One region of the Blautia sp. CAG:257 genome, then DNA from elsewhere that is predicted to be linked to it. Evidence: a T-box and tRNA genes for the amino acid it is inferred to sense, from the RefSeq annotation. Region 1 holds a T-box; the other regions hold tRNA genes.
What was found. The T-box of region 1 lies ahead of leuS (leucine--tRNA ligase). A T-box ahead of a tRNA ligase gene usually reads a tRNA of that ligase, here a tRNA-Leu.
Positions count from the first base shown of each region.

Region 1 (3,280 bases):
CCATTTTGCCTGTGGCAACGTCTGTAAAAGCTTCCTCCTGTACGTTTTCGCCGCCGGCTACTACTTCAATGATCGGAAGATTGAATTTTTTTGCAAATTCCCAGTCACGGGTATCATGAGCCGGTACTGCCATAATAGCGCCTGTTCCATAGCTCATCAGTACATAGTCGGAAACCCAGATGGGAATTTCTTTTCCGTTTACCGGATTGACTGCACAGATGCCGTCGATCTGAACACCTGTCTTGTCTTTTGCAAGCTCAGAACGCTCAAAATCAGATTTTCTGGCTGCCTGCTCCTGATATTCACGGATGGCATCCATGTTTTTGATCTCGTCTTTGTATTTTTCCAGCGCAGGATGCTCCGGAGAAACTACCATATAGGTTGCACCGAAAAGAGTGTCCGGTCTGGTGGTGTATACCGTAAGCTTGTCTTCTTTGCCTGCAATGGCAAAATCAACCTCTGCGCCCTGGCTCTTGCCGATCCAGTTTTTCTGAGAAACCTTTACACGTTCAATGTAATCTACATCGTTAAGGCCTTCCAGAAGCTTTTCTGCATAATCTGTGATCTTCAGCATCCACTGGCTTTTTACCTTGCGGACAACCGGAGAACCGCAGCGTTCGCAGACACCGTTGACAACCTCCTCGTTTGCAAGACCTACCTTACAAGAAGTACACCAGTTAATAGGCATTTCACTTTTATAAGCAAGTCCTGCCTTAAACAGTTTCAGGAAGATCCACTGTGTCCATTTGTAGTATTCCGGATCTGTGGTGTTTACTTCTCTGTCCCAGTCAAAGGAATATCCCAGAGAATGAAGCTGTTCTTTGAATCTCTTTACATTATTTGCAGTTACGATCTTCGGATGGATCTTATTCTTGATGGCATAGTTCTCTGTAGGAAGACCAAAAGCATCCCAGCCCATTGGATAGAGAACATTGTAGCCCTGCATTCTTCTTTTTCGCGCCACAATATCAAGAGCTGTATAAGGTCTCGGATGACCTACGTGAAGTCCCTGTCCTGACGGATAAGGAAACTCTACCAGAGCATAATATTTCGGTTTGCTGTAATCATCTGTTGCGGCAAAAGCTTTATTGTCATCCCAGACTTTCTGCCATTTTTTTTCGATCACCTTATGATTGTAAGGTACTGACATTGTTTTTTCCTCCCTTGTATAAATGGAATCGCATCCTGGCGGAGCATTTTTGTTTATCAGAAAAGTCCGTACAGCCTGTACTACTTTTGTGATAAATAAAAAAGCCTTTCATCTCCATAGTTAGAGACGAAAGGCTGAATTCCGTGGTACCACTCTAATTCACCGGATATCATCCGATGCACTCATTAAATCTGTAACGGGATTTCCCGTCCAAAGCTACTTTCAGTTCACTTCGGCAACTCCAGGGCGAGTTCAGAAATATCCTCTCCTGCCTTGCACCATCCGGCAGGTCTCTGAAAAAGGAAACATTTTCCTACTACTCCTCTTCTTCGTCTTTATCTTTAATAATTCTAACGATTCCCTGCAGGTTTGTCAAGAATTAAATTCTGCCTTTCCTTTTGAAAAGCTCTCAGTATTACATTCCTCGCCTCTTTCGCTTTTTCCCCGTCCATATTTTCCACCTGCTCCAGAGGATAGGATAAGCCCAGCTTATCGTACTTTACTTTGCCCATGGTGTGATAGGGAAGAACCTCCAGGCCTTTCAGATTGCGAAAACCGGCAAGCAGCTTTCCAAGATCCTGTAAATGTTTTTCATCATCTGTGATCCCCGGAACCACCACATGGCGGACGATCATTGGAATCCCTTTTTCTTCCAGAGCGCGGGCAAATTCCAGCACATGCTTCTGACCAAGACCTGTAAGGTTTTTATGACCTGTTTCATTGCTGTGCTTAAAATCCAAAAGCACCAGGTCAAGAACCTTAAAGAGCTGTTCAAACTTTTCCTGCCGCTCTTTGCGGTACATGATCCCTGAGGTGTCCAGACAGGTATGGATGCCCTGTTTTTTTGCCTTCTGAAAAAGCTCTGTCAGAAAATCAAGCTGCATAAGCGGTTCCCCGCCGGTGGCTGTGATTCCTCCGTTTTTATAAAAAACTTCATTCTTCTTATAGGCTTCCAGGATTTCCTCTGCAGTCATTTCCTTTCCTTCGCCCGTTTTCCAGGTATCCGGATTATGGCAGTACAGGCATCGCATGGGACAGCCCTGGAAAAACACTACAAAACGAACTCCGGGACCGTCAACGGTCCCGAAGCTCTCTGTAGAATGAATATATCCCTTATGGTTATATTCCTTTGCCATATGCTTACATTCCTTCATGGAAGGTTCTGGAAATAACCTCGTCCTGCTGCTCTTTTGTCAGCTTATTGAAGTTTACCGCATAGCCGGATACACGGACAGTCAGCTGCGGATATTTTTCCGGATGTGCCTGTGCATCCAGAAGGGTTTCTCTTGTAAAAACATTTACGTTCAGATGATGGCCGCCTTTTTCTGCATAACCGTCAAGTAAGTTTACCAGGTTGTCAATCTGTGCGTCGCTGATGTTCATAATTATTTCCTCCTGTTATATAAATGAATTCTGTAAAATCAGTTGCTGTTCACAGATCACTGTCCCACGGGCCGTTTTGGCAAATATATGCCAAAATCCCGGGATATACAGGACAAAATATCATCACCGAAGTAATTTGGAATGTATTTTGACCAGGCTACTGTGAACAAAGTAAACCTAAAATTATTCTGCTTCGTCTACGGAAAGATTTGGCTCGCAGCATGCGCAGTCCGGTTCCAGTGAAAAGCTTAAATCGTCAAGGCTGATGGAATCCAGCATTACCATATCCTCTTTTCCCAGAGCTCCCGGAATAATGGAGAAGGTGTTGGAAATTCCGTCCTGCGCCTCTTTAAACGGAAGCTTTGCAACAGAGCTTAAGGACGCTACTGCGCCGCAGCTGTCTCTTCCGTGCATGGGGTTTGCACCCGGGGCAAAAGGCTCTCCGGCCTTACGTCCGTCCGGTGTTGCTCCTGTGTTCTTGCCATATACTACGTTGGAAGTAATAGTAAGAATAGAGGTTGTCGGAATACCGCCGCGATAAGTCTGGGTTGTTCCCACATAATGCATAAAATCTTTTACGATCTTGTATGCGATCTCATCCACGCGATCGTCGTCATTTCCGTATTTCGGATAATCTCCCTCTACCTCAAAGTCCACAACAATGCCGTTTTCGTCACGGATGGTTTTTACCTTTGCATACTTAATGGCAGAAAGTGAGTCTGCGATTACGGAAAGACCTGCAATACC
Region 1 covers NZ_HF998978.1:25,185-28,464, reverse strand. Annotated here, with positions in the region: gene leuS (leucine--tRNA ligase) at 1-1,150, opposite strand, end outside; T-box leader at 1,270-1,489, opposite strand; gene pflA (pyruvate formate-lyase-activating protein) at 1,501-2,286, opposite strand; gene grcA3 (autonomous glycyl radical cofactor GrcA3) at 2,291-2,533, opposite strand; gene pflB (formate C-acetyltransferase) at 2,717-3,280, opposite strand, start outside.

Region 2 (3,280 bases), on a different contig from region 1:
AAGCACACGGTTTTTCTTCTGATATCCGGCAATAACAACCTCAATACTCTCCTCAAAGTCTGCCTGAGTGGCAAACTTACGTCCATCGCGGACCGCACGGAGAGCTGCCTCATTGACAATATTTGCAAGCTCCGCGCCGGAAGCGCCGGCAGCAGCCTTTGCAATCTCATCAAAGCGGACAGTATCTGCAATTTTAATTTTTTTTGCGTGAACCTTAAGGATCTCTTCTCTTCCCTGAAGATCAGGAAGCTCTACCGGAATCCTTCTGTCAAAACGTCCCGGACGAAGAAGGGCCGGGTCAAGGGAATCCGGTCTGTTGGTAGCTGCCAGAATTACCACACCCTTAGAGCCGTCAAAACCATCCATCTCTGTCAGAAGCTGGTTAAGAGTCTGCTCACGCTCATCATTTCCGCCGGAAAATCCCGCGCCGTCACGTTTTTTACCAATGGTATCGATCTCATCGATAAACACGATACAGGGAGCCTTTTCATTGGCCTGCTTAAACAGATCACGAACCTTGGCAGCGCCCATACCTACAAACATTTCCACAAACTCAGAACCGGAAATAGAGAAAAACGGAACCTCCGCTTCGCCGGCAACTGCCTTGGCAAGAAGAGTCTTTCCTGTTCCGGGAGGGCCTACAAGAAGAGCGCCCTTTGGCATAGAAGCGCCGATTTCCGTATATTTCTGAGGATTGTGCAGATAATCCACGATTTCTGTCAGAAGCTCTTTTGCCTCATCCTCTCCTGCAACATCGGAAAATTTGATCCCTGTAGAAGATTTTACATATACTTTTGCGTTGCTTTTTCCAAAGGACATGGCGCCTCCGGGGCCGCCGTTTCCCATAGAAGACATCATTTTCCTGCTGAGCCAGCGTCCCAGGAAAATAAAAATTCCAATCGGGATCACATAGCTTAAGATCAGAGTAAAGAAAATGGACGGACTTTCCGGAAGTACCTCATCCATTACAACATCTGCCTCCAACAGACGATTTACAAGATCAGGATCATCCATCTGAACAGTCTTGCAGGTCAGTGTATTTCCTGTTTTCGGAGATTTTACCTCATAATAAATGTAGCCCTCTTCAATAGTCGCCCGGGTTACATTGCCCTTTTCCACACTTTTAATAAAAGTGGAATAATCTGTTTTTTCAATACTTCTCTCCTGAATAGCAGGCACAACCAGAATATTCAGAAGAACGATAATGACACCTACAATAATATAATATACATAAAGAGGTCTCTTGGTAGGCGTTTTACCAGGTTTTTTGTCGCCTAAATTCATATATTGTCTATCCTCCATCCCCGTTACATCATATCGGAATCACTTATCAGTATCTCCCAATATGTGCAAAGTTATTTACCTGATGTAACATACCACCTTTTCCGTCTGATTTCAATGTACTTCCTGTGAAATATTATTAATTTTTCATAAAAAAGAGTTTGGGATGTGCCGGATAGCCTCTGCAAACTGCTTTTCCGGTATTTAACTGCCAATCTGCCGTTTATGTTGCTGTTCACTCCGTTTATACCACCCCGGGTAACCGGTGTGTCATTTAAAGGACCTCATTTAAAGGACGGCATCTTTAAAATTTTTCTTGCAGAATTCTGTCTTTTGTGTTAATATAATTATCGGTTCATGTGCCGCTGTGGCGGAATTGGCAGACGCACTTGACTCAAAATCAAGCGGGTAACACCGTGCCGGTTCGAGTCCGGCCAGCGGCATTTGATAAAAAGAGAACGTATATTTCATTTTCGAAATGTACGTTCTCTTTTTCGTTGATTCTGTACTGAAACAGTTTCAATCCTCACCACAGCAGCAATCTTGTTATTACAGCAATGGATTCCTCTGTTTTGTAAAGCTTATTTTTTCATGACTGTTTTTCTTACAAATAAAAAACCGGTTTTTCTTCCTGTCCCCATCTGTTTCCCTTCAGATTCCCAGGGCAATCTCCATCATCTGAGAAAAGGAAGTCTGTCTCTCCTGAGCAGAAAGCGCCTCCTTTTTAAAAATATGATCGGAAATCGTCAGAATACCCAGAGCTTTCTTTCCTGCTCTTGCAGCATTCATATAAAGAGCCGCGCATTCCATTTCCGTACATAATACCCCCATGCTTCTCCATGCCGGAGCAGCAGCCGGATCTTCATTATAAAACAGATCTGAGGACAGCACGTTTCCCACATGGACAGGGATCTTTAATTCATGGGCTTTTTTTACTGCTTTATCCAGAAGCCCGTAGTCTGCCGTAGGCGCAAAAGTTCCCGGAAGGCAGTACTGATGAGCATAGGAGGAATCTGTACAGGCGCCAATAGCCAGAACCACATCTCTTACATTCACATGATCCTGAAGGGCTCCTGCGGACCCAATGCGAATGATCTCATCTACATCATAAAAATGAAACAGCTCATAGCTGTAAATACCCATGGAAGGCATTCCCATTCCGGCTCCCATAACAGAAATCTCCTGTCCATGATAAGTTCCTGTATAGCCCAGCATGTTTCTCACTGTATTAAAGCAGACCGGAGCTTCCAGATAAGTTTCTGCAATATATTTTGCCCGCAAAGGATCTCCCGGCATCAGAACTCTCCTGGCAATATCTCCTTTTTGCGCGGCATTATGCGGTGTTGGTATACTCATAGCTGTCCCTCCTTTTTTATATAAATCATATGCTTATTTTCGGTGGTCTTCCCGGATCAGCTGCCGGATCGCCCGGATTCCGACTCTCACAGCCATATCCGTGTCATAAATCAGAGGATTATCCATTCCCCTCTTTGCCCTCTCCTGATTTCCCAGAGCCAGAAAAGCTGCTCCGCAGCGAACCCTAAGATAATTTGCAACTATAAAAAGCGCAGCTGATTCCATTTCTGAGGCAAGGCATCCCAGCCGCAGCCATGCCTCCCATTTGTTCTGCAGCTCATAACTGACAGGCTTTATCTCCGGAGAATGTTGTCCGTAAAAAGAATCCTTACTCTGTACCACCCCTGTGTGAAACGTACAGCCAAGCTCTTCTGCAGCAGAGGCCAGCGCATTTGTCACATGAAAATCCGGTACTGCCGGAAATTCAATGGGCGCATATTCTTTGCTGGTTCCTTCCATACGTACAGCTCCGGTAGCGACTACAATATCGCCGCCTTTTACTGTCAGCTCCATTCCGCCGCAGGTACCTACTCTGATAAAAGTATCTGCTCCGCACTCCACCAGTTCCTCCATTGCAATGGCAGCAGAAGGCCCTCCGATTCCGGTGGAAGTAACGCTGACTTTTTCTCCGTCCAGATATCCC
Region 2 covers NZ_HF999046.1:15,164-18,443, reverse strand. Annotated here, with positions in the region: gene ftsH (ATP-dependent zinc metalloprotease FtsH) at 1-1,284, opposite strand, end outside; tRNA gene QVP40_RS06330 (tRNA-Leu) at 1,643-1,724, shown strand; gene deoD (purine-nucleoside phosphorylase) at 1,933-2,637, opposite strand; gene udp (uridine phosphorylase) at 2,671-3,280, opposite strand, start outside.
Region 2: it has a tRNA-Leu gene. The T-box ahead of leuS (leucine--tRNA ligase) is inferred to sense a tRNA for this amino acid. The anticodon was not compared.

Region 3 (3,280 bases), on a different contig from region 1:
TCCCACAGAAAACGCAGCGGACTGAGAATGCAGCAGGAAGACACTTCCAGAGGCGGTCTGCAGGTAACGGTTCTTACAGAAGACGGAACAAGACCGGTAGAGGATGCGGTGGTAAGGATTTCCTATACAGGAGAACCGGACCGTACCGTGGAGGAGGTAAAAACAGATTCTTCAGGTCAGACGCCGGTTCTGGAGCTTAAGTCCCCTCCTCTGGAATACAGTATGGAGCCTTCAGAAGAACAGCCTTATGCCGAATATACCATTCAGATACAGGCAGAAGGATTTGAGAGAGAAGAGATCGCCGGAACAGAAGTTCTGCCGGATGTTCTTGCCCAGCAGCCTGTCAGACTGAGATTTCAGTCACGGCAAAGCTTTGACAGGATCGTGATCGGCCCCCATACGCTGTTTGCGGAATATCCGCCCAAAAATCCGGAAGCGGAGATCAAACCTGTCAATGAAACGGGAGAGATCGTTTTAAGCAAGGTTGTGATTCCGGAATATGTAATTGTCCATAACGGTCCGGTAGGAGATCAGTCGGCAGGAAATTATTATGTGCGTTATAAAGATTATATAAAAAATGTGGCAAGCAGTGAAATTTATGCCACCTGGCCGGACGATACCATACGGGCCAATGTTCTGGCTATTATGTCGTTTACTTTGAACAGGGTGTATACAGAATGGTACCGGAATAAAGGCTATGATTTTACCATTACCTCGTCAACCGCCTATGATCATAAATGGATTTACGGAAGAAATGTGTTTGACAGCATTTCCAGAATCGTAGATGAGCTGTTTGAAAATTATCTGTCCCGTCCGGATGTGCGTCAGCCGATTCTTACTCAGTACTGTGACGGACAGCGTGTACAGTGCAGGGACAGAGGCTGGATGACCCAGTGGGGCAGCAAGACCCTTGGAGATCAGGGCTATTCTCCCATAGAGATCCTTCGGTATTTTTACGGGGATGATATGTATATTAATGTGGCAGAAGAAGTTTCCGGAGTTCCGGCTTCCTGGCCCGGATATGATCTGGATATTGGGGCTACCGGGGCAAAGGTTCGGCAGCTTCAGGAGCAGATCAACACAATTTCCCAATCCTATCCGGCGGTTCCCTCTGTGAATGCAGACGGTATTTACGGACAGAGGACAGCAGATGCAGTACGGCGTTTTCAGGGGGTATTTGGTTTGCCTGAGACAGGGATCACCGATTATCCCACCTGGTATAAAATACAGGAGATCTATGTGGCGGTCAGCCGGATCGCGGAGCTGAACTGAGATAAATATTGTGAAAAAGCAAAACATTTGCGAAAAATAAAAAAATATAAAAAAGGTATTGACTTTGTCTGCTGGTTTTGATATACTACAATTCGTCGCGAGGGAGAAACAAAATAATCCCAAAGAAATGCGATATGCGGAAGTGTCGGAACTGGCAGACGAGCAAGACTAAGGATCTTGTAAGCATTGCGCTTGTGTGGGTTCAAGTCCCATCTTCCGCATTCACAGTAAAAACTGTGAAAAAAGTTATTGACAAATTTGTTGATGACTGATATACTAAAATCTGTCGCGAGGGAGAAACAAAATAATCCCGAAGAAATGCGATATGCGGAAGTGTCGGAACTGGCAGACGAGCAAGACTAAGGATCTTGTAAGCATTGCGCTTGTGTGGGTTCAAGTCCCATCTTCCGCATTCTGATTTAGAACTCTTGATATCACAGAGATTGATGTGATGTTAAGAGTTTTTTGCATACTGACAAGATCTTTTTAATAAGTCTGAGAGTTTACGAAGAACACGCAACAGCTAAATTTCCGCATAGTGGATTGATCCGACTCATACTTGTACTGGCGTAACCTTTCAGAATATTTCTGTTAACCACGAAGTAAATTTGTTATCCCACTAAACTTCTGGAAGTTTAAGGGGGTGATTCCGTTGGCAGGTACTAGGCATATAGTTTGAATTATGCTATAATTTTACCATATCAGATTCGGAGGTGAACTGCATGGACATTTTACCAGTAGAGAGTTTCAGTAAAACATACCTGGAACATTCTATTGTGATTCACAACTTTGTCATAAAAGTCGGATCGCAGATAAAAGACAGTTTATGTCGTGTGTTTGGAGATACCGTTCAATATGAATGGCGTGAAAACGACTACAAGGTTATTGTTCCGGATGTGTCTATAATCTGTAATATGAGAGACAGAAAGAACATTTCATTTACAGGGATACCACGTTTTGTTATGGAAGTGTTATCGGATTCCACAGAAAAATATGACCGTGGAGAAAAAATGCAGATATATGCCAAGGCAGGGATAGGAGAATACTGGATCGTAGACTGGCGTAAAAAGCAAGTGGAAATTTATTTGTTTGACTTTGATGAAAATGACATGGTATATCCATATTTGTATAAAACAGTTACAAGAGAAAATGCAGAAGAACTGGGAATTGTTATGTTTCCGAACCTTCAGATTACTTTTGATGAGCTGTTTGATATACCGGAGTTCTAATTTAAAAGTGAAATCCAAAGTATAAAAAATAATCTTTAAAGAACAGGATGAGGCCTGTTCTTTTTGCATACTGACAAGATCTTTTTAATAAGTCTGAGAGTTTATATAGTCTTGCCTGTTTAATAAACCCGTGTCGGGAAAAATCCATATGCTTATTTTTTTGAAAAAAAGAGGAATTTGAAGCTTTGTGTAGAATATAATTAATAAGAGGTATTTTGTCATTCTGTGGAGGAATTGCCTATGAATATAAGAGAAAGCATGGAAAAAAGGGAACTGGAGCTTTTAAGTCCCCATGCTTCCTTCAGTGTCCGGTCCAGGGGGCGGGAGAGGGAGGAAGAGGAATGTGATGTGCGCACGGTATTTCAGCGGGACAGAGACAGGATTCTTCACAGCAAGGCTTTTCGCAGGCTGAAGGATAAGACTCAGGTTTTTCTGGCGCCTCAGGGAGATCATTACAGAAACCGTCTCACTCATACACTGGAGGTTTCTCAGATTGCCCGTACCATTGCCAAGGCTCTCAGACTGAATGAGGATCTGGTGGAGGCCATTGCGCTGGGCCATGATCTGGGACATACACCTTTTGGTCACGCCGGAGAAAAGGCTCTGAATGAGATCAGTCCGGGCGGCTTTGCCCACTATAAGCAGAGCGCACGGGTGGTGCAGGTTCTGGAGAAGGACGGCGAAGGGCTGAACCTGACCTGGGAGGTCATTGACGGCATCCTGAATCACCGTACCAGCGGAAATCCTTCTACTCTGGAAGGTCAGGTGGTAAGGTTTTC
Region 3 covers NZ_HF999108.1:35,841-39,120, forward strand. Annotated here, with positions in the region: gene QVP40_RS12045 (peptidoglycan-binding protein) at 1-1,272, shown strand, start outside; tRNA gene QVP40_RS12050 (tRNA-Leu) at 1,409-1,493, shown strand; tRNA gene QVP40_RS12055 (tRNA-Leu) at 1,600-1,684, shown strand; gene QVP40_RS12060 (Uma2 family endonuclease) at 1,995-2,501, shown strand; gene QVP40_RS12065 (deoxyguanosinetriphosphate triphosphohydrolase) at 2,742-3,280, shown strand, end outside.
Region 3: it has a tRNA-Leu gene. The T-box ahead of leuS (leucine--tRNA ligase) is inferred to sense a tRNA for this amino acid. The anticodon was not compared.